2 regions of the Pseudomonas sp. 910_23 genome follow, and region 2 is predicted to be linked to the other one. Evidence: predicted binding sites of a transcription regulator. Region 2 holds the regulator's gene; the other holds the start of a gene.
What was found. The regulator FliA, encoded in region 2, starts transcription of late flagellar genes. The targets are predictions, from matches to a motif close to CTAAAGTTTNNNNNNNNNNNGCCGNTAA.
Positions count from the first base shown of each region.

Region 1: the regulator FliA is predicted to act here: its motif matches at 8,293-8,320, upstream of FW800_RS06660 (methyl-accepting chemotaxis protein).

Region 1 is NZ_VXCZ01000004.1:201,556-212,249, forward strand. It holds gene hrpA (ATP-dependent RNA helicase HrpA) at 1-3,178, opposite strand, end outside; gene aceK (bifunctional isocitrate dehydrogenase kinase/phosphatase) at 3,289-4,998, opposite strand; gene FW800_RS06645 (DMT family transporter) at 5,152-6,036, shown strand; gene FW800_RS06650 (DMT family transporter) at 6,125-6,985, opposite strand; gene FW800_RS06655 (CPBP family glutamic-type intramembrane protease) at 7,407-8,198, shown strand; gene FW800_RS06660 (methyl-accepting chemotaxis protein) at 8,350-9,915, shown strand; gene FW800_RS06665 (alpha/beta family hydrolase) at 10,018-10,694, opposite strand, start outside.
Region 2 is NZ_VXCZ01000004.1:74,262-84,955, forward strand. It holds gene FW800_RS05995 (chemotaxis protein CheA) at 1-715, opposite strand, end outside; gene FW800_RS06000 (protein phosphatase CheZ) at 727-1,515, opposite strand; gene FW800_RS06005 (chemotaxis response regulator CheY) at 1,534-1,908, opposite strand; gene fliA (RNA polymerase sigma factor FliA) at 2,076-2,816, opposite strand; gene fleN (flagellar synthesis regulator FleN) at 2,813-3,646, opposite strand; gene flhF (flagellar biosynthesis protein FlhF) at 3,752-5,068, opposite strand; gene flhA (flagellar biosynthesis protein FlhA) at 5,080-7,194, opposite strand; gene FW800_RS06030 (cold-shock protein) at 7,343-7,549, opposite strand; partial or broken gene FW800_RS06035 (DUF6124 family protein) at 8,036-8,140, shown strand; gene FW800_RS06040 (cold-shock protein) at 8,253-8,456, opposite strand; gene FW800_RS06045 (hypothetical protein) at 8,475-8,699, opposite strand; gene FW800_RS06050 (hypothetical protein) at 9,297-10,364, shown strand; gene flhB (flagellar biosynthesis protein FlhB) at 10,438-10,694, opposite strand, start outside.

The DNA of each region.
Region 1 (10,694 bases), 130 kb from region 2:
TGGAGAAACGCCCTTCCTTGACCGTGCCGTTCTCTTCCACCAGCGCCGGGTACACCGTCATCGACAGGCCGGCGATGTTTTGCTGGGTCTTTTCAGCCACCGCCGCGAACACCTTGGCTTCTACCGGCTGTTGGCTTTTCGCGGTTTGCGGTACGGCCAACGCGGCCTGGCTGGCCTCTGCAAAACGTGCGGTCAGTTCGGCCAGGTCGCGGCCTTCGCCAAGGAACTTGCCTTGGCCGTCGACCACTTCCAGGTTCATCTTCAGGTGGCTTTCTACCTGCTGCGCCGCTTCGGCCCAGGCTTCATCGCTGACCCGCGCACCGGTCATGCGCAGCAACTCGCGCCCCAGCGCCTGGGGCAGCGAGCCCTGGCCGAATTCGATGCGTTGCAGCGCCGCCTTGACGAAGTCCGGCACCGGCACGAAGTTCTTGCGCAATGCCTTGGGCAGGTTGCGTACCAACGCGATGCATTTGGCTTCGATCACGCCCGGCACCAGCCACTCCAGGCGCTCGGCCGGCAACGCCGGCAGCAACGGCGCAGGTACACGCAGGGTGACGCCATCGCGAGGGTGGTTGGGTTCGAAGTGGTAGCTCAAGGCCAACGCCAGGTCACCCAGGTGCAATGTGTCCGGATAATGCGCAGCGGTAACCTCACTGGCCTCGCGGGCCAGCACATCTTCTTCGCGCATGATCAGCAGTTGCGGGTCTTTCTGGCTGTTGACCTTGTACCAGCTGTCGAACGTAGCGGTCTGGTGAATCTCCGCTGGCAGGCGCGCATCGTAGAAGGCGTAGAGGGTTTCTTCGTCGGCGAGGATGTCGCGACGGCGCGCCTTGGCCTCCAGTTCGTCGAGTTGCTCCAGCAGGCGCTGGTTGGCCGCCAGGCACTTGGCCCGGGACTGAATCTCGCCGCGCACCAGGCCCTCACGAATAAACAACTCGCGGGACACCACCGGGTCAATCGGCCCGTAATGCACCGGCCGACGCCCGACCACGATCAGCCCGAACAGGGTGATCTGCTCAAACGCCACCACCTGGCCGCGCTTCTTCTCCCAATGGGGCTCGAAGTGGTTTTTCTTGATCAGGTGCCCGGCCAGCGGCTCGATCCAGTCGGCATCGATCTTCGCCACCATGCGCGCATAGAGCTTGGTGGTTTCCACCAGCTCGGCAGTCATCAGCCATTGCGGGCGCTTCTTGCCGATACCGGACGAGGGGTGGATCCAGAAACGCCGCTGCCGCGCACCGAGGTAATCGCCGTCTTCGGTCTTCTGGCCGATCTGGCTGAGCAGGCCGGACAGCACCGCCTTGTGCAGTTTGGGGAAGTCCGCAGGCTCTTTATTGATGTTCAGCTGCATGTCGCGGCAGATCAGGCTCAACTGGCGATGGGAGTCGCGCCACTCGCGCAGGCGCAGGTAGTTGAGGAAGTTCTTGCGACACCAGTTGCGCAGCGGGCTGGCGGTCAGTTCCTGGCGCTGCTCTTCAAAGCCACGCCACAGGTTGACCAGCCCGGCGAAGTCCGAATCCGGATCTTTCCACTGAGCGTGGGCCTGGTCGGCGGCTTGTTGACGCTCCGGTGGCCGCTCGCGCGGGTCCTGGATAGACATGGCGCTGGCCACGATCAACACTTCCTGCAAGCTGCCCAGCTTGGCCGCTTCGAGCAACATGCGGCCCATGCGCGGGTCCACCGGCAAGCGTGCAAGCTGGCGGCCCAACGGCGTGAGTTGGCTGTTACGGTCCACCGCCGAGAGTTCCTGCAGCAGGTTGAAACCGTCGCTGATCGCCTTGCCATCCGGCGGTTCGATAAACGGGAAATCGGTGATTTCGCCCAGGCGCAGGTGCAGCATCTGCAGGATCACGGCGGCGAGGTTGGTGCGCAGGATTTCCGGGTCGGTGAATTCCGGGCGCCCGATAAAATCTTCTTCGCTGTACAGGCGCACGCAAATGCCCGGCTCAACCCGGCCGCAACGGCCTTTACGCTGGTTGGCGCTGGCCTGGGAGATCGCCTCGATCGGCAGGCGCTGCACCTTGGCGCGGTAGCTGTAGCGGCTGATGCGCGCCGTGCCGCTGTCGATCACATAGCGAATGCCCGGCACCGTCAGCGAGGTTTCCGCAACGTTGGTCGCCAGTACCACGCGCCGGCCTGGGTGGGATTGGAAAATGCGCTGTTGCTCGGCCGGTGACAGCCGTGCGTACAACGGCAAAATCTCGGTGTGCTTGAGCTGGGCCTTGCGCAGCATGTCGGCGGCATCACGAATCTCGCGCTCTCCGGGCAGAAACACCAGCACATCGCCGGGGCTGCGTCGCTCGCTGCGCTCATAGGCGGCGATTTCATCGAGGGTGGCGAGGATCGCCTGGTCGACGGTCAAGTCATCCTCGACGCGGTTGCCCTCTTCGTCCTGTTCCAGGGTCAGTGGGCGATACCAGGTGTCCACCGGGAAGGTACGGCCCGAGACCTCGACAATCGGCGCATCGTCGAAGTGCTTGGAAAAGCGCTCCAGGTCGATGGTCGCCGAGGTGATGATGACTTTCAGGTCAGGGCGACGCGGCAGCAGGGTCTTGAGGTAGCCGAGCAGGAAGTCGATGTTAAGGCTGCGCTCGTGGGCTTCGTCGACGATGATCGTGTCGTAGCGTTCCAGATAACGGTCGTTCTGGGTTTCGGCCAGCAGGATGCCGTCGGTCATCAGCTTGATCAGGGTGTTGGAATCACTCTGGTCTTCGAAGCGCACCTGATAGCCGACCAAGGCGCCCAATGGCGTGGCCAGCTCTTCAGCGACACGGCTGGCGACACTGCGTGCTGCGATCCGGCGCGGCTGGGTGTGGCCGATCAGGCCGTACTGGCCGCGGCCGATTTCCAGGCAGATTTTCGGCAACTGGGTGGTCTTGCCCGAGCCGGTCTCGCCGGCAATGATCAACACCTGGTGTTTGAGCAGCGCGTCCTTGATCTCATCGCGCTTGGCGGCAATCGGCAGGCTGTCGTCGTAGCGAATCACCGGCAGGCTGGCGCGCCGCGCCGTGACCTGGGCACAGGATGCCTGCATCCGCGCCACCCACTGCGCCAGCTTGTCCTCATCGGGTTTCTTGCGCAGCTCAAGCAACTGCCGGCGCAAGCGGTGGCGGTCGGCGAGCATGGCGTGATCGAGGGTTTTGAGCAGTTGGTCGATGGTGGGTGCTTGGTCAGTCATCAGCTACTTCGACGGTCATCTATGTTATGCGCGGCCGGCAAGTGTGGCAGAAAAGCGACTCATCTGGCAGGTCAAACATGTGGGAGCAAGCCCTCCCACAAGAGAAAGCCTTACAGCGGGTCTTTTCGGCGATAGGGGAATACGTCGATAACCTTACCGGCGCGAATCGCGTCCTGCAGGCCCTTCCAGTAATCGGCGTTGTACAGCTCGCCATGCAGCTCATCGAACAACCTGCGTTGCCCGGCGTCGGCAAACAGGAACGGCGGGAACTCTTCGGGGAACACATCCAGCGGGCCGATGGAGTACCAGGGCTCTGAGGCCATTTCGTCCTCGGGGGTGCGTGGCGCAGGAATATGGCGGAAGTTGGCTTCGGTCAGAAAGCAGATTTCATCGTAGTCGTAGAACACCACGCGGCCATGACGGGTGACGCCGAAGTTTTTCAGCAGCATGTCGCCAGGGAAGATATTCGCCGCCGCCAGTTGCTTGATTGCCAGGCCGTAGTCTTCCAGGGCTTCGCGCACCTGGGCGGGGTTGGCGTTGTCGAGGTAGAGGTTGAGCGGGGTCATGCGCCGCTCGGTCCAGCAGTGGCGGATCAGCACGCTGTCGCCTTCCACTTCGACCGTGCCGGCCGCGACTTCCAGCAACTCGGCCAGGCACTCGGGCTCGAACTTGCTCAAGGGGAAACGAAAGTCGGCGAATTCCTGGGTGTCAGCCATGCGTCCTACCCGGTCGACACTCTTAACCAGCCGGTACTTCTCGATCACCGTGGCGCGGTTGACGTTTTTCGACGGTGAAAAACGGTCCTTGATGATCTTGAACACGGTGTTGAATCCCGGCAGCGTGAACACGCTCATGACCATGCCGCGCACGCCGGGGGCCATGATGAACTGGTCGTCGGTGGTGGCCAGGTGGTTGATGAGTGCGCGGTAGAATTCGGACTTGCCGTGCTTGTAGAAACCAATGGAGGTGTACAGCTCGGCAATGTGCTTGCCCGGCAGGATGCGCTTGAGAAAACCGATGAATTCGGCAGGCACCGGTACGTCGACCATGAAATAGGAGCGGGTGAACGAAAAGATGATCGACACGTCGGCTTCGTCGGTGATCAACGCATCGATCTGGATGCCGCGCCCTTCGCGGTGCAGCAACGGGATGACCAACGGCCACTGTTCGTCGCGGGTATAAATGCGCCCCACGAGATAGGCGCCTTTGTTGCGGTAGAGCACGGAGGAAAACAGCTCGACCTTGAGATCCGGGTCCTTGCACACCCAATCCGGCAGGTTTTCCCGCAGCTGGGCTTCGAGGCGACGCAGGTCGGCAGGAAGGTCGGCGTAAGGCTCGCTGAAGCTGTAGTCAGAGAAAATCTGCGCCAGCATGTCTGATATTTTACCGGCCGGCGTGTAGACCCGGGTTTGCGCCGCCCGCGCCCGGCGCAGGCTCGGCCGGGTGGTGTGGATGAACATGCAGCCGTCGCTGATCAGGTCATGGCTGAACAGGCCGCAGAAGATCGAGTTGTACCAGGTCTCGGACAACTCATCGTCAAAGCGCAGGTCGATCAGGCCGATATACGCGCTTTTCACCAGGGGCCACAGCTCGATGTCCTGCAGCGCACCCGCTTCGAAACCGGCGCGCAGGCGGGCAGTGACCTCGGCAACTTTCTCTTCATACAGGTTGATGCGTGCCGCAGACGCCGCCTGCCCTTGCTGCCACTGGGCCTTCTCGAAACGCTCGCGGGCCCCATCGGTGATCTGGTGAAAGTGCTCACGGTAATCGTCGAAACCGTCGAGGATCATCCGGGCGATAGCGAGGGCGGGCTGCGACATGCGGGAAACCTCGAACGGGTAGCGGGAAGCTCAGAGCTTAGCCAGTGAACGCTGGCAGGAGAAGGAGGATTTTTAAGGGGCCGTCGTAGTTAGCGATTGTGTCGGCCTGAGCACTGGGCAACACTCCCCGCCTGATTGGCGTAGGAGTTTTCCGTGAGACCTGTTGACACCCTCTACTTGCTGGGACTGGCTGCCATCTGGGGCGCGAGTTTCCTGTTCATGCGCATCATTGCGCCGGAAATCGGCACAGTGCCGACTGCGTTTTTCCGCGTGTCGATTGCCGCCGCCGGGTTGCTGGTGATCCTGGCGATGCTGCGCGTGAGCTGGGATTTCCAGGGCAAGTTCAAGACCGTTTTGCTGTTGGGGGTGATCAACTCCGGAATTCCGGCGACCATGTATTCAGTGGCAGCGCAGGTACTGCCGGCGGGTTATTCGGCGATTTTCAACGCCACCACGCCGCTGATGGGCGTGCTGATTGGCGGGTTGTTTTTCAGCGAGCGCCTGACACCGTCAAAAATAGCGGGGGTTGCCTTGGGGCTGTTTGGCGTCGCCGTGCTCACGCGCGCGGGGCCGGTGGCCTTTGATCTGCAATTGTTGATGGGCGCGCTGGCGTGCCTGCTGGCAACCACCTGCTACGGTTTTGCCGGTTTCCTGGCACGACGCTGGCTGGATCAGCGCGGCGGGTTGGACAGTCGTCTGTCAGCCTTGGGCAGTATGCTCGGCGCTACCTTGTTTCTCTTGCCGCTCTTTGCCTACAGCGCCATCAGCCATCCACCGGCAAGCTGGGGCGGCTGGCAGGTGTGGGCGTCGCTGCTGGGCCTGGGGCTGGTGTGTACGGCGTTCGCCTACATTTTGTACTTCCGCCTGCTGTCATCCATTGGCCCGGTCAAGTCGATGACCGTGACCTTTATGATTCCGCCGTTCGGCGTGCTGTGGGGGGCGTTGCTGTTGGATGAGCCGCTGTCCATGGCTCACCTGTATGGCGGGGTGCTGATTGCCGGAGCGTTGTGGTTGGTGCTGCGCCCGCAAAAACTATAGGAGCGCGCCCTTGCTCCTGGGGGTGCTTCGCCCCCCAACGCAAGCAAGCTTGCTCGCCACAGCAAGCTTGCTCCTACAGGGATAGGTTTTAGTTTTTACGGAATACAAACACCAAACCGACGATGATCAACGCCATGCCCAACAGGCTCAACAGCGCCAGGCGGTTGCCGAAGATCAGGTAGTCCATCACCGCGGTCACCGCCGGCACCAGGTAGAACAGGCTGGTGACATTCACTAGGTTGCCCCGGGCAATCAGGCGATACAGCAACAGCGTCGCCAGCACTGACACCACCAGCCCCATCCACAACACTGGCAGGTAAAAGCCCGCGCTGTGTTCAAAGTGGAACGGCTGGAAGGGCACGAACACCGCGCACAACAACAGCCCGGCCAGGTATTGCAGCGGCAATGTGCCCAAGGGGTTGTCGGTGATGCGCTTTTGCATGATCGAGCCAAACGTCATGCTCGCCAGCGCCAGCAGCCCGAACAGCATCCCGGCCAGGGACATGCCCGCCAGCCCGATGCCCTGGTACACCACCATGATCAACCCGGCCAGGCCCAACCCCAGGCCGAACAGCCGGCGTAACGAGCGCTGACGCTCCATCAGCACCACGGTGAGGATCGGCTGGACCCCCATGATGGTCGCCATCACCCCTGGGGTGACTTTGAGGTCCAGGGCCAGCAGATAGAAAATCTGGTAGGCCCCCAACAACACCATGCCCGTCGCCGCCGCATACAGCATGGGCTTGCCGGGACGTGGCAGCTTCAACTTGAGGATCGGCACCAGCACCACCAACCCCATCAGGGCGATGGCAAAGCGGATCAGCAGAAAGGCAAAGGGCGAAGCATGGGCCAGGCCCAACTTGGAGAAGATCGCCCCGCTGCTCCACAGCAAGACAAACAAGCTCGTCGAGGCCGCCGCGGCCACGGATTGTTTCGAAAGAACAGACATGAGTTACCACCTGTTATCAGGCAAAAAAGCCGACTCAGTAAGAACTGAATTTCAGTAGGTTTTTTTCAGGCAGGCACAGGGCAACAGCAAACAGCTGATCAGCCCGAAATGCCAACGCCCGGCGGTGATACGACTGCGTACACCGGCGTGCTACTGACAGGTGGGGGGTAGTGACTGATCTGCGCAGGCTGCTTTGCGCCGCACGGCACGACCACAGCGTTGACCGCTGAATCGACTACCGCTATGCGCTGGGAAGCTGACATGTGCTGATCTTTTTGAAGGGAGAAAGACGCGACGACTATAACCAGCCGCAAACATACTTTGCAATCCTTTCCCCCTTACCTTGTACGTAGAGGCGTTTTCATGCCCCCGAACCAGACCTCTCGCTATAATGCCGCCCGGTTTTTGTTAAGGATTTCACATGATTGCTCTGCCCTGGCTGTACCTCACACTACTTTGCATTGGCTATGTCACGGCCTTGATCTACGGCCAACTGGGCATACTGGCGGCGGTGTCAGTGGCGCTGTTGCTGGTGGCCGGCTACGCCGTACGCCAGCAACGCACTCCTTGGGCACGCTACCTGGGCCACGGCTTGTTTATCGTCCTGGCCCTGGGGCTGGCGATGCACTGGCTGCCGGGTTTCTACAATGGCCGAGGTATTGCACCCCAGCGTTTTACCCCGGACTCAGTGCCCTTCTCGATGTACCTGAACCAGGACAAACCCCTGATCGGCTTCTGGCTGTTGCTGGCCTGCCCGTGGATTGTGGCGCAACGTTCATTGCGCCTGTCGATCTGCGTCACCGCCCTGGCACTGACCCTGACCGCCATCGCTGCCCTGGGTGGCGCGGCCCTGATGGGGATGATCAGTTGGGCCCCCAAATGGCCGGACCAGGCATGGCTGTGGGTACTCAATAACCTGCTGCTGGTGACGCTGGTGGAAGAAGCGCTGTTTCGTGGCTATGTTCAGGGCGGCCTGAGCCAGCGCTTCAAACACCTGCCCTACGGCGAGAACCTCGCGCTGCTGCTGGCCTCGCTGTTATTCGGCCTGGCGCATTTTGGTGCGGGTTGGCAATGGGTAATGCTGGCGAGTATTGCCGGGGTCGGTTACGGCCTGGCGTATCGCTTTGGCGGGCTCGGCGCAGCGATTGCCACGCACTTTGGCTTGAATCTGCTGCACTTCGGGCTGTTCACCTACCCGATGCTGGCCGGCTGAGCCTTTCTTGCTGCAGGAGCGAGTTGTTGTGGCGAGGGAGCTTGCTCCCTCACCACAGCCAGCCCACTGCTCCCAGGATTGTTGCAAAAATAAGTTAAATAAATGCCCGCCATGGCCGATACCCCCTGAAAGCCTTGCGGATTGAACAATCATGCGTAATAACCAACCCGTTACCCAGCGCGAACGTACCTTCCCCGCTCAGCAACGGTTGATCTCCACCACAGATGCCAAGGGTGTCATTACCTACTGCAACGACGCGTTTGTCGAAATCAGTGGGTTCACCCGCGACGAACTGATCCGTGCCCCACACAACCTGGTGCGCCATCCGGATGTGCCCTCGGCCGTGTTCGCGCACATGTGGTCCACGCTCAAACAAGGCTTGCCATGGATGGGCATTGTCAAGAATCGCTGCAAGACCGGTGACCATTACTGGGTTAACGCCTATGTGACTCCGGTGTTCGACGGCAACCAGGTGATCGGCTACGAATCGGTACGCATCAAGCCCACCGCGGAGCAGATCCGCCGAGCCGAGGCGCTCTATCAACGCATCAACCAGGGCAAGTCGGCCATCCCCCAGCGCGACAAATGGCTGCCGGTGCTACAGGACTGGCTGCCGTTTATCCTGGTCAGCCAACTGAGCTTCATGATCGGCGCCACCCTCACCTCCCAGTGGGGCTTTGCCCTGGCGGCAGCGCTGTCGGTGCCGTTGGGCCTGCTGGGCCTGAGCTGGCAGCAGCGCGGCCTCAAGCGCTTGCTGCGCCTGGCCGAGCAGACCACCTCCGATCCGTTGATCGCGCAGATGTACACCGACAGCCGTGGCGCCCAGGCCCGACTGGAAATGTCGATCCTCAGCCAGGAAGCGCGCCTGAAGACCTGCCTGACCCGTCTGCAGGACACCGCCGAGCACCTCAACGACCAAGCGGCGCAGTCCAACACCCTGGCGCACAGCAGCTCCAGCGGCCTGGAACGTCAGCGCGTGGAAACCGAACAGGTAGCCACCGCCGTCAACCAGATGGCCGCGACCACCCAGGAAGTCGCCAGCCATGTGCAGCGCACCGCCGATGCCACCCAGGAAGCCAACCGCCTGACCGGTCGCGGCCGCGATATCGCCGGGGAAACCCGCGAGGCGATCCAGCGACTGTCGGTGGCCGTGGGCGAGACGGGCGTGACCGTCACCCAATTGGCCAAGGACAGCGATGAAATCGGCGGTGTGGTCGATGTGATCAAAGGCATCGCCGACCAGACCAACCTGCTGGCGCTCAATGCCGCTATCGAAGCCGCGCGTGCCGGTGAGATGGGCCGTGGATTTGCGGTGGTCGCCGATGAAGTGCGCCAACTGGCGCAGCGTACGGCCGAATCCACCGGGCAGATCCATACCCTGATCGCCAAGCTGCAACACACGGCGGCTGCGGCTGTGCAAACCATGGACGCCGGGCATCGCCAGGCTGAAGAGGGTGTAGCGCGGGTGATGGAAGCGGATCAGGCGTTGGTGGGCATCAGTGAGGCGGTGGCCAATATCACCGACATGACCACCCAGATTGCCGCTGCTACCGAAGAGCAAAGCGCCGTGGCCGAGGAGATCAGCCGCAATATCAGCACCATCGCACTGTTGGCGGATCAGACTTCAGAGCAGGCGATGAACTCGGCGCAGTTGAGTGAGGAGTTGACGCATACCGCCAATACCCAGTACTCGCTGGTGGAGCGTTTTAACCGATAAACCGCTATCGCAGGCAAGCCAGCTCCCACACTGGACGGTATTCACCGATAGAAATAGGTGAACCCAGTCCAATGTGGGAGCTGGCTTGCCCCCGATAGGGCCCTAACAGGCCCTGAGAAACTCAGCCACCTGCACCGCCGCCGCCTCCAAGTGCTGCTCATGGCTGAACCCCGAAGCCTTCAACGGCTTCAAGTCATGATCGCCCGCCACCAACCACATCACTTCAATACTCTCTGACAACTCATAATCCTGCACCGCTGCCCGATTGCCCAAGGCATCACGCTCGCCCTGCACAATTAACGTTGGCGTCGTAAGCGCAGCCAAGTGCTCCACCCGGGGTTTCTCTGGCTTGCCCACCGCATAGAACGGATAGCCCAGGCACACCAACCCATCGGCGCCCAGTTCATCGGCCAGTAAACTGGCCATCCGCCCACCCATGGACTTGCCGCCAACAGCCAGTTTCCCAGCGACATGACGTCGCACCTCGCCATACACCTCGCGCCAGCACTCCAGCAGTTTCGGCGCCGGATTCGGCGGGCGCTTGCCGCCATCCATACGGCGCTGGGCCATGTACGGGAACTCGAAGCGCACCACGCTCACGCCATGCCCGGCAAGGCGTGCCGCCATGTCGTTCATGAACGCCGAGTCCATCGGTGCCCCGGCGCCGTGGGCCAGGATCAGCGTGACCGGCTCGCCCGAAGCCGTGCCCGTGGCGACATCCCACAGCCAGCCGCGTTCGCGCACACACTGCGCCCATTGATCCCCGTCAATACTGGCCT
Region 2 (10,694 bases):
TGCCATGCAGTTGGTCGAGCAGTGCTTCGAACTCATCGTCGGTAATGTCGGTGCTGGCATTGGCATCCGGCACTTGCGGCGGCGCCACAGGGGCCACGGCATCGGCCGCGAACTGGCCTTTGCCATGCAACTGGTCGAGCAGGGATTCGAATTCTGCGTCGGTAATGTCTTCGCTGGTCGGCGTGGCGACAGGTGCAGCCGGCGCTTCAGCCTCGGCCTTGACCGCATTGAGCGAGTCGAGCAGCTGTTCGAACTCGCTGTCGGTCACGTCCGGCTCGGCTTCTACCACCGGCTCAGGCGCCGCTTGCACAACCGGCGCAGCAGCAGCCGGTTCAGCCAGGCGCGCCAGGGCGGCCAGCAGTTCCGGGGTAGCCGCCGTGATGGGCGCACGTTCACGCACCTGGCTGAACATGCCGTTGACCGCATCCAGTGCTTCGAGAATCACGTCCATCAATTCCGAATCAACGTGACGCTCACCCTTGCGCAGGATGTCGAACACGTTCTCGGCGATGTGGCAGCACTCCACCAGTTCATGGAGCTGGAGGAAGCCGGCGCCCCCTTTTACAGTGTGAAAACCGCGAAAAATTGCATTGAGCAGGTTCGCATCATCCGGTCGGCTTTCCAGCTCGACCAGTTGCTCGGACAGTTGCTCTAGAATTTCGCCGGCCTCTACAAGGAAATCCTGAAGGATTTCTTCATCGGCGCCGAAGCTCATGGGTGTGCTCCTTAGAAGCCTAAACTGGATAACAGGTCATCTACGTCATCCTGACCTGACATAACGTCTTCACGTTTATCGGCATGAATCTGCGGACCTTCACCCTTGGCGAGATGTTTTTGTGGATCTTTTTCCGAGAGGATCGCTTCGCGGTCGTGTTCGATGCCGGCAAAACGGTCGACCTGGCCGGCCATCAGCACCAATTTGAGCAAGTTGCTTTCCACTTCGGTGACCAACTGGGTCACGCGCTTGATCACTTGGCCGGTGAGGTCCTGGTAATCCTGGGCCAGCAGAATGTCGTTGAGGTTGCTCGCCACCGTACGGTTCTCTTGCTCGCTGCGCGACAGGAAACCGTCGACCCGACGCGCCAACTCACGAAATTCCTCAGCGCCCACTTCACGGCGCATGAAGCGGCCCCAGTCAAGGCTCAGGGCCTGGGCTTCGCTGGCCATGCCGTTGACCAGAGGCGTGGCGTTTTCCACCAGGTCCATGGTGCGGTTGGCAGCGGCCTCGGTCAGCCTGACCACATACGACAGGCGCTCAGTGGCATCGGTGATCTGGGAAATTTCTTCGGCCTGGGGCATGCGCGGGTCAATCTGGAAATTGACGATTGCACTGTGCAGCTCGCGTGTGAGCTTGCCCACTTCCTGGTACAGGCCGCGGTCACGGGTCTGGTTAAGCTCATGGATCAACTGCACCGCATCGGCGAACTGGCCTTTTTCCAGGCTGTCGACCAACTGGTGAGCATGTTTTTTCAGGGTCGACTCAAAGTCGCCCTGTGACGTTTCGTTATGCTCCATAGCTCCCCCGCGATGGCATTAGCCGTGGATGCGTTCGAAGATTTTCTCGATCTTCTCTTTCAAGGCCAGTGCCGTGAATGGCTTGACCACGTAACCGTTGACCCCGGCTTGGGCGGCTTCGATGATCTGTTCACGCTTGGCTTCGGCGGTCACCATCAGCACAGGCAGGCTGCGCAGTTTTTCATCGGCACGCACATGGCGCAGCAGGTCGATACCGGTCATACCCGGCATGTTCCAGTCGGTTACCAGAAAGTCGATGCTCCCGCTGTTGAGGATCGGAATCGCCGTCAGGCCGTCATCCGCCTCGACCGTGTTGGTGAACCCAAGGTCACGCAACAGGTTTTTAATGATCCGCCGCATCGTTGAGAAGTCATCAACGATGAGGATTTTCATGTTCTTGTCCAATTCGACCTCCAAGCAGTCTTAAACGCGCCCAGCACCTGGACGCGCCATTTCAATCAACAGGCGTTACACAAAAAGGACTGCCCAGGGCACCACGGTACTCACCCGCAAAACCCTGCGGTTTCGCGGTAGCGTCTGCAGTGTCCCCACACTGCCTGTCAGCGCGCGCGCCACTCTCCCAATCGCCCCCGCAAGCGGGCTGCGCACTGGCTATGCAATTGGCTGACACGCGACTCGCTGACCCCCAGGACCTCACCGATTTCCTTGAGGTTCAGCTCTTCGTCGTAGTACAGCGCCAGCACCAGGCGCTCACGCTCGGGCAAGTTGGCAATCGCGTCCGCCAACGCTTTCTGGAAACGTTCATCTTCCAGATCGCGCGACGGTTCAAGATGTGCACTCGCGCCGTCCTCGTGCAGCCCTTCGTGTTCGCCGTCCTGTAAAAGGTCGTCGAAACTGAACAGGCGGCTGCCCAAGGTATCGTTCAAAATCCCGTAGTAATCGTCGAGACTCAATTGGAGTTCGGCCGCAACTTCATGATCTTTAGCGTCACGACCGGTTTTTGCTTCAATTGCACGAATTGCATCACTGACCATGCGGGTATTGCGGTGTACCGAACGCGGCGCCCAATCGCCTTTACGCACCTCGTCGAGCATTGCGCCACGAATACGGATACCCGCATACGTCTCGAAACTCGCACCCTTGCTCGCGTCGTATTTGGTCGACACTTCAAGCAGGCCGATCATGCCAGCCTGGATCAAGTCCTCGACCTGCACGCTCGCCGGCAGGCGCGCCAACAGGTGATAGGCAATGCGCTTGACCAGAGGCGCATAGCGCTCGATCAATTCGCCCTGGCTGTCACGTGCCGACTTTTTGTAAAGGTTGTAGCCGCTGGATGTCATAGCACCGGTCCCGCACTCGTCTGATGCACCAAACGCTCGACGAAAAACTCCAGATGCCCCCGCGGATTGGCGGGCAACGGCCAGGTATCGACCTTCTGGGCAATGGCCTTGAACGCCAGTGCGCATTTCGAACGAGGGAACGCTTCGTAGACCGCACGCTGCTTTTGCACGGCCTTGCGCACACACTCGTCATAGGGAACTGCGCCGACGTATTGTAAAGCCACATCGAGGAAGCGATCCGTGACCTTGGTCAACTTGGCGAACAGGTTGCGCCCTTCCTGCGGGCTCTGGGCCATGTTGGCCAGCACGCGAAAGCGGTTCATGCCGTAGTCACGGTTAAGCAGTTTGATCAGCGCGTAGGCGTCGGTGATGGAAGTGGGTTCGTCGCACACCACCAGCAGCACCTCCTGCGCGGCGCGCACAAAGCTGACCACCGATTCGCCGATCCCGGCGGCGGTGTCGATCACCAGCACGTCGAGGTTGTCGCCGATATCACTGAAGGCCTGGATCAGCCCGGCATGTTGCGCGGGGCTCAGGTGCACCATGCTCTGGGTGCCCGAGGCAGCCGGCACAATACGAATGCCACCGGGCCCCTGGAGCAGCACATCGCGCAGCTCACAGCGGCCCTCGATCACATCGGCAAGGGTATGTTTGGGTGTCAGCCCCAGCAGAACGTCCACGTTCGCCAAGCCCAAATCAGCATCCAGCAGCATGACGCGACGGCCAAGCTCTGCCAGGGCCAGGGACAAATTCACTGACACGTTAGTTTTGCCGACGCCACCTTTGCCGCCGGTCACCGCGATCACCTGTACGGGATGCATGCTGCCCATTTTATTTCTTTACCTTGTCTTGCTTAGACGCAGGCTACATGGCTTGGCCGCTTGAAACGCTTGCAGACCATCGATGTAGGTACATTTCACGGTGTTCATCCTGCCTCAACCGACCCGTTTTGCCGGGTGGTGGTAAAGGTCGGCGAACATATCGGCCATCGCTTCCTCGCTAGGCTCTTCTTGCATTTGCACACTGACGGCACGGCTGACCAACTGATGACGGCGCGGCAGATGCAGATCATCAGGGATCCGCGGCCCGTCGGTCAGGTAGGCGACCGGTAATTCATGACTGATGGCCAGGCTCAACACTTCGCCCAGGCTCGCGGTTTCGTCGAGCTTGGTGAGGATGCAGCCGGCCAGACCGCAGCGTTTGTAACTATGGTACGCGGCGGTAAGAACCTGTTTCTGGCTGGTGGTTGCAAGCACCAGGTAGTTTTTCGACTTGATGCCACGCCCGGCCAGACTTTCGAGCTGCATACGCAGGGCCGGGTCGCTGGCTTGCAGGCCGGCGGTATCGATCAGCACCACGCGCTTGCGCAGCAGCGGGTCGAGGGCATTGGCCAGGGACTGGCCCGGGTCGACGTGCGTCACCGGCACATTGAGGATGCGGCCCAGGGTCTTGAGCTGCTCCTGGGCGCCGATGCGGTAGCTGTCCATGCTCACCAGGGCGATATTCTGTGCGCCGTACTTGAGTACGTAGCGTGCGGCCAGCTTGGCCAGGGTAGTGGTCTTGCCCATGCCGGCGGGGCCGACCATGGCAATCACACCGCCCTCTTCCAGGGGTTCGATTTCCGGGGTGGCGATCATGCGCGCCAAGTGCGCCAGCAACATGCGCCAGGCCTGACGCGGCTCTTCGACTTCGGCGGTCAAGGCCAGCAGGTCGCGGGACAAAGGGCCGGACAAGCCGATGCGTTGCAGGCGGCGCCACAAGTTGGCTTGCTGGGGCTTGCTGCCTTGCAGTTGCGTCCAGGCCAACGAGCCCAGCTGCACTTCCAGCAGTTCACGCAGGCCATTGAGTTCAAAGCGCATCGAATCGAACACACGCTGGTCGACAGCAGCAGCCGGGGCGGGCGCGGCTGGACGCGGCGGTTCGACAAATGTCGGCTCTACCAGCGGCTCGGCGGCGGTCAGCGGCAAGCCGGCAAACAACTGGCGATTGGTGCTGGCATCGCTGTCACCGCGCATGCTCAGTTCAGCCTGGGCCGACACAATGCGCGAGGCGGTCTTGCGCAGCTCGTCTTCGAGCTCCATGTTCGGCACGCGCGGGGCCAGCGCCTGCGGCGTGTAATCCAGGGCAGCCGTCAGCTCGACACCGCCGGCGATACGACGGTTACCGATAATCGCGGCATCGGCGCCCAGCTCATCACGGACCAGTTTCATGGCCTGACGCATATCGGCGGCGAAAAAACGCTTAACTTGCATAACCCACTACCTCAGCCATTGGGCCCAACTGTCGCGACGATAGTCACTTGCTTATTGTCAGGAATTTCCTGGTAAGCCAACACGTGCAAATTCGGTACAGCCAGGCGTCCAAACCGCGACAACATCGCCCGAACCGGGCCGGCCACCAGCAGGATCACCGGGTTGCCTTGCATTTCCTGGCGCTGTGCGGCGTCGATCAACGAACGCTGCAGCTTTTCAGCCATGCTCGGCTCCAGCAAAACGCCCTCTTCCTGGCCTTGCCCTGCCTTCTGAATACTATTGAGCAATATTTGTTCCAACCTGGGTTCCAGGGTGATCACAGGCAGCTCGGACTCAATGCCTACAATGCTTTGCACGATTGCACGGGACAATCCGACGCGCACCGCCGCCACCAGAGCGGCAGTATCTTGACTCTTGGCGGCATTGTTGGCGATGGCCTCGGCAATGCTGCGAATGTCACGCACCGGCACCTGCTCGGCCAACAGCGCTTGCAGCACCTTGAGCATCTGCGACAGTGTCAGGACACCCGGCACCAGCTCTTCGGCCAGTTTCGGTGAGGATTTGGCCAGCAAGCCCATCAATTGCTGGACTTCCTCGTGACCGATCAGCTCGTGGGAGTGCTTGTAGAGAATCTGGTTGAGGTGCGTGGCAACCACGGTGCTGGCATCCACCACGGTGTAACCCAGCGATTGCGCCTGGCTGCGCTGGCTGACTTCGATCCACACCGCTTCCAGGCCAAAAGCCGGATCTTTGGCGGTAATGCCGTTGAGCGTGCCGAACACCTGCCCGGGGTTGATCGCCAGCTCGCGGTCCGGGTAGATCTCGGCTTCGGCCAGGATCACGCCCATCAGGGTCAGGCGGTAGGCACTGGGGGCCAGGTCGAGGTTGTCGCGGATATGCACGGTGGGCATCAAAAAGCCCAGGTCCTGGGACAGCTTCTTGCGCACGCCCTTGATCCGCGCCAGCAATTGCCCGCCCTGGTTGCGGTCCACCAGCGGGATCAGGCGGTAGCCGACCTCCAGGCCGATCATGTCGATCGGGGTCACATCGTCCCAGCCCAGCTCCTTGGTTTCCTGGGCGCGGGCCGGGGATGGCAGCAGATCCTGCTGGCGGGCAATCTCTTGCTGGGCCTGGACCTTGACCGCGTTCTGCTTTTTCCAGAACAGGTAAGCTGCGCCGCCGGCCAGGGCCGCCATGCTCAGGAACGAGAAGTGGGGCATACCCGGCACGATGCCCATGATCGCCATGATACCCGCCGCCACGGCCAGTGCCTTGGGCGAGGCGAACATCTGGCGGCTGATCTGCTTACCCATGTCTTCGGAGCCCGAAGCGCGGGTAACCATGATGGCCGCAGCTGTCGATAACAACAGTGATGGCAATTGCGCCACTAAACCGTCACCGATGGTCAGCAAGGCGTACACCTTGCCCGCATCACCGAAGGTCATGCCGTGCTGGAAGATACCGACGGCCATGCCGCCGATCAGGTTGATAAACAGAATCAGCAGGCCGGCGATGGCGTCGCCGCGCACAAATTTGCTGGCACCGTCCATGGAGCCGTAGAACTCGGCTTCCTGGGCGACTTCCGCCCGGCGTGACTTGGCCTGGTTCTGGTCGATCAGGCCGGCGTTTAGGTCGGCGTCGATGGCCATCTGTTTGCCGGGCATGGCGTCGAGGGTAAACCGCGCGCTCACCTCGGAAATCCGCCCGGCGCCCTTGGTCACCACCACGAAGTTGATGATCATCAGGATCGCGAACACGACGATACCGACCACGTAGTTGCCGCCGATCACTACCTCACCGAACGCCTGGATCACCTTACCGGCAGCGGCATGGCCGTCCTGGCCGTGAAGCATCACCACCCGCGTGGACGCCACGTTCAGCGCCAGGCGCAGCAGGGTCGCCACCAGCAGAATGGTCGGGAATACCGCGAAATCCAGCGGCCGCAGCGCGTACACGCACACCAGCAGCACGACGACAGACAGGGCAATGTTGAAGGTGAAGAACACATCGAGCAGGAACGGCGGCATCGGCAACATCATCATTGCCAGCATCACCAGCAACAACAACGGCACACCCAGATTGCCCCGCGACAGGTCAGTCAGGGTGCCACGGGCCGTGTTGAGCATTTGAGAGCGATCTACCACCGGTATTCCTCGTGTCCTTGAAGCAAAGTTTTGACGCTGGGAGGCGACTTGGAGGCGGGGTTGCAAGAAGCCTTCCAACTTTTGCTCAAGAGAGAGAATACCGATGGATAGATTTTCTACCGCAAGTCAATTAACTGAGGACAACATTTACCGCAACATATTTGCCCTCGTCAGCTTTCCACTGGGTATCGAATGTCACTGACTTATTAACTGAAAGTGAATCGAAGCTGTCGCGCGAGTCAGTTCTCCAAGCGTCATATTGAGCCTGCTCGCGATCATCTACGACAATTGCATACCCTTTGCTAGGGTCGAACACCTTAATTTTTCCTGAAGGCATGATGACTCTCCTTTGTTCATCGGTACCGCACCCCTTGTGCGGTGACACACCCTTATCTAAGCGTAGAAACACAGCGCGGAGTACTGTCAATATTGACAGTTTTTCACTGGTTCCCGACGAGTGGTAGAGCTGCCAATGGGGCCGCTACTGCTGGTTAATCAACTGAGTGTGGCTGGCTGTATACAAATCAGGTGTGGGAGGGGGCTTGCTCCCGATAGCGGTCAGGCCCGGATCAGGTGCCTGACACACCGCTATCGGGAGCAAGCCCCCTCCCACATTTTTAGCTGTGTGCGGTCGATGCTACCGAGGAAATTTCTGACAAGGATTTGGGGTTGCCCCTAGGAAATGCGCTGTCTAGTCTCCGTACACCGCTGCAAACGCAGCGGACGGGCGTCGCGGCCCGGATTACCTAGGAGCAAAAGCACCATCTCCCTTTCAATAAAAGGAGCTTCACAGTGATCAAACCCGCCCCAAATTCCCCCATAACGAGAGGAATTGCTCGGCGTTGCGCAGTTGATCGAACTGGCGCAATTACTGGCTGATCGCCTGCACCTTGGCGCCACAATGGCGGGCAAAGCAAGCAGCGGATAATACGGATAAGGGTGGGAGCTGGCTTGCCTGCGATTGCGGTGTGTCAGCCACTGGGATATTGGCTGTGAGTCAGCCATCGCAGGCAAGCCAGCTCCCACCTGTGATTCAGTTTCTAAACTGGCCGTATATTCTCAGCCTGTGGGCCTTTTGGACCTTGCGTGATGTCAAACTCTACTTTTTGATTCTCCTCCAGGCTTTTGTACCCAGCCGTCGCAATTGCCGAGTAATGGGCAAACACATCGGGCCCTCCATCATCTTGGGTAATAAAACCAAACCCCTTCTCCGCGTTAAACCACTTCACCGTGCCAGTTGCCATTGCCATTCTCCCTACACTTCACTTGAGACCCGGTTCACCTGGGTTGCACAGTTTGACGGGCAACGCATAAATACCCTCGGGTCGATGGACCATTTGGAACTCCATGCGCTTGCCAAACCACAGCGCAGTGCAACGCCAGTCTCTGCCATTGATAAACACATCCTCTCCCCCGCCATCGGGCTTGATCAACCAATCGCCTCTGAGCCAGACGTAATACCTGACCGTACCCGTAACCACCTTCACAACCGCTCTCCCTGCATCTCGTTTACTACATACGCGCAGTGCATGGAGGGTAATAAAACAGCGGGCAGCGCCCTTTGGCTACTGTCAAAGTTGACAGGTAGACGCGGGCTTCCAGTGAGTGTAGGTATGGCAATGTTGCGGATCATGCATCCCCTGACTTTTTGCGTTTGCGGGGTTTGCGCTGCTTGGCAGGCGCTTGCGGGGGTTCGGCGCATTTGACATTCGTCGATTGGACGGCAACCGCATTGCCATCGCGATCCCGAGCAATAAAACCAATGCCCTTGACCGCATCGAACCACCTGACCGTGCCCCTATCCATCACCGCCTCCCGAGCCGCGCATGGCTGCGCGCCTCATAGCTGTATCAAACAGTGAAGGCCGCGGAATGGCTACTGTCAAAGTTGACAGGTAAGACCGGGTTGAGCTGTGAGGCATGAGGATAGGTATTTTGACGTTTCCCAACCGCGCTAGCGGGCTCAAGGCTAAAAATTGTATGGAACCGCTACGACATTTTTTGTCACTCAACCCGCTGAGCGACTAGCTCTTTAAAGTCCGTCTCTCTGGGGTGGATGAGTGATGAAAAACTAGCGGAGAAATTATGGGTATTGACTCAGTAACACCTCAGTCCTTTTCCAGCAGCTTTAACCCACCGACAGAAACAACGTCTTCTCCTGCTGAACGCGCTTGGGCGACACCACCGTCGACTGGCGAAACTAAATTGATGCCGGACCTGAAAAACACACTATTCGAGATTTTAGGTAATGAGGTGAGTTCACCTGCGGACTTCGATAAGTTGATCGAAAAACTCAAGGTGATGCCGAAAAAAGATCTGCAAGCCTATCTACAGCGCTTTGAATCAACCCTGTCTCCTGAACGCTTCAAACGCCTGCAGGACGATATCAATTTGGTAAGGGGGGGCTGGACATCAGACCCGCGCGGAATTCCAGGGGATGGCGGCAGCAATGTCCAAGGGGTCGACATGAGTCTTTACCCAGCGGGCGAGGTCATGAGTGACAAGCCCCTGATGAAGGCCGATAGCTTCTACCGCTATCATCCCGATCGGTCTGAACCCGGCAAAAAGCCACAGAATATCTGGACTGGTTTCAGTCAAGGCTATGAAGGCAACTGCGTTATTACTTCCTGGATAAAGGCGGCAATGCTGCATTTTGGTCAAAAACCTACGGATGTATTTAAGGAGGTAACGGAAGTCGCTGACGGCTATAAAGTGACCATGCGCGATGGTTTCCAGCTGTTCCTGTCAAAAAGCGAGTTGCAGTTCGCCGCTCGCAACTCAGGATTTAAAGGCGATGATCCGGAGATGCTCAAAGACGCTAACTTTATGTACGCGGTGGCGGCCAAGCGAGCACAAATCGAGAATAACGATGGTCGTGCCAGTCAAAGTTACGCCCATGGCGTGAAAAGCCTTAACGATGGGGATGCTCCCTGGGAAGGGTACGAGCTACTTGGGTTGACGAATCATGTCAAGCCTGCATCCCTTGAGGATTTGGAAACACCGGGTGAAATCGGGGTTACTACCGGGCCACGCCACGCCTTTGCAGTAGTGGATAACCGTATGGAGCTATTCGGCACCCGCGGTGAAAATCCAGCACCCTCGCCTTTGCAACTTGTGTTTGTGTTCAAGAATGAAGAGTCAAAGGGCTCGTAAGTCATGCTCTTCGGACCACACAGAGCTGCGCGCCACCTGTTATGTCGCATAGCGGATACAGATGCCGCTACGCTCAGGAATCCCGACGCAAATCCGGCGGTATCGGCAAATCCTTGAGCGGATCAGGCCGCTTGCCCTTGCCGGCGCGGTATTGGCGGATTTGGTAAACGTAGGCCAGTACCTGTGCAACGGCCAGGTACAACCCGGCAGGGATTTCCTGGTCGAGGTCGGTGGAATAGAAAATCGAGCGCGCCAGCGCCGGCGATTCCAGCAGCAGAATGTCGTTGGCCACGGCGATTTCGCGGATTTTCAGGGCGGTGAAGTCGCTGC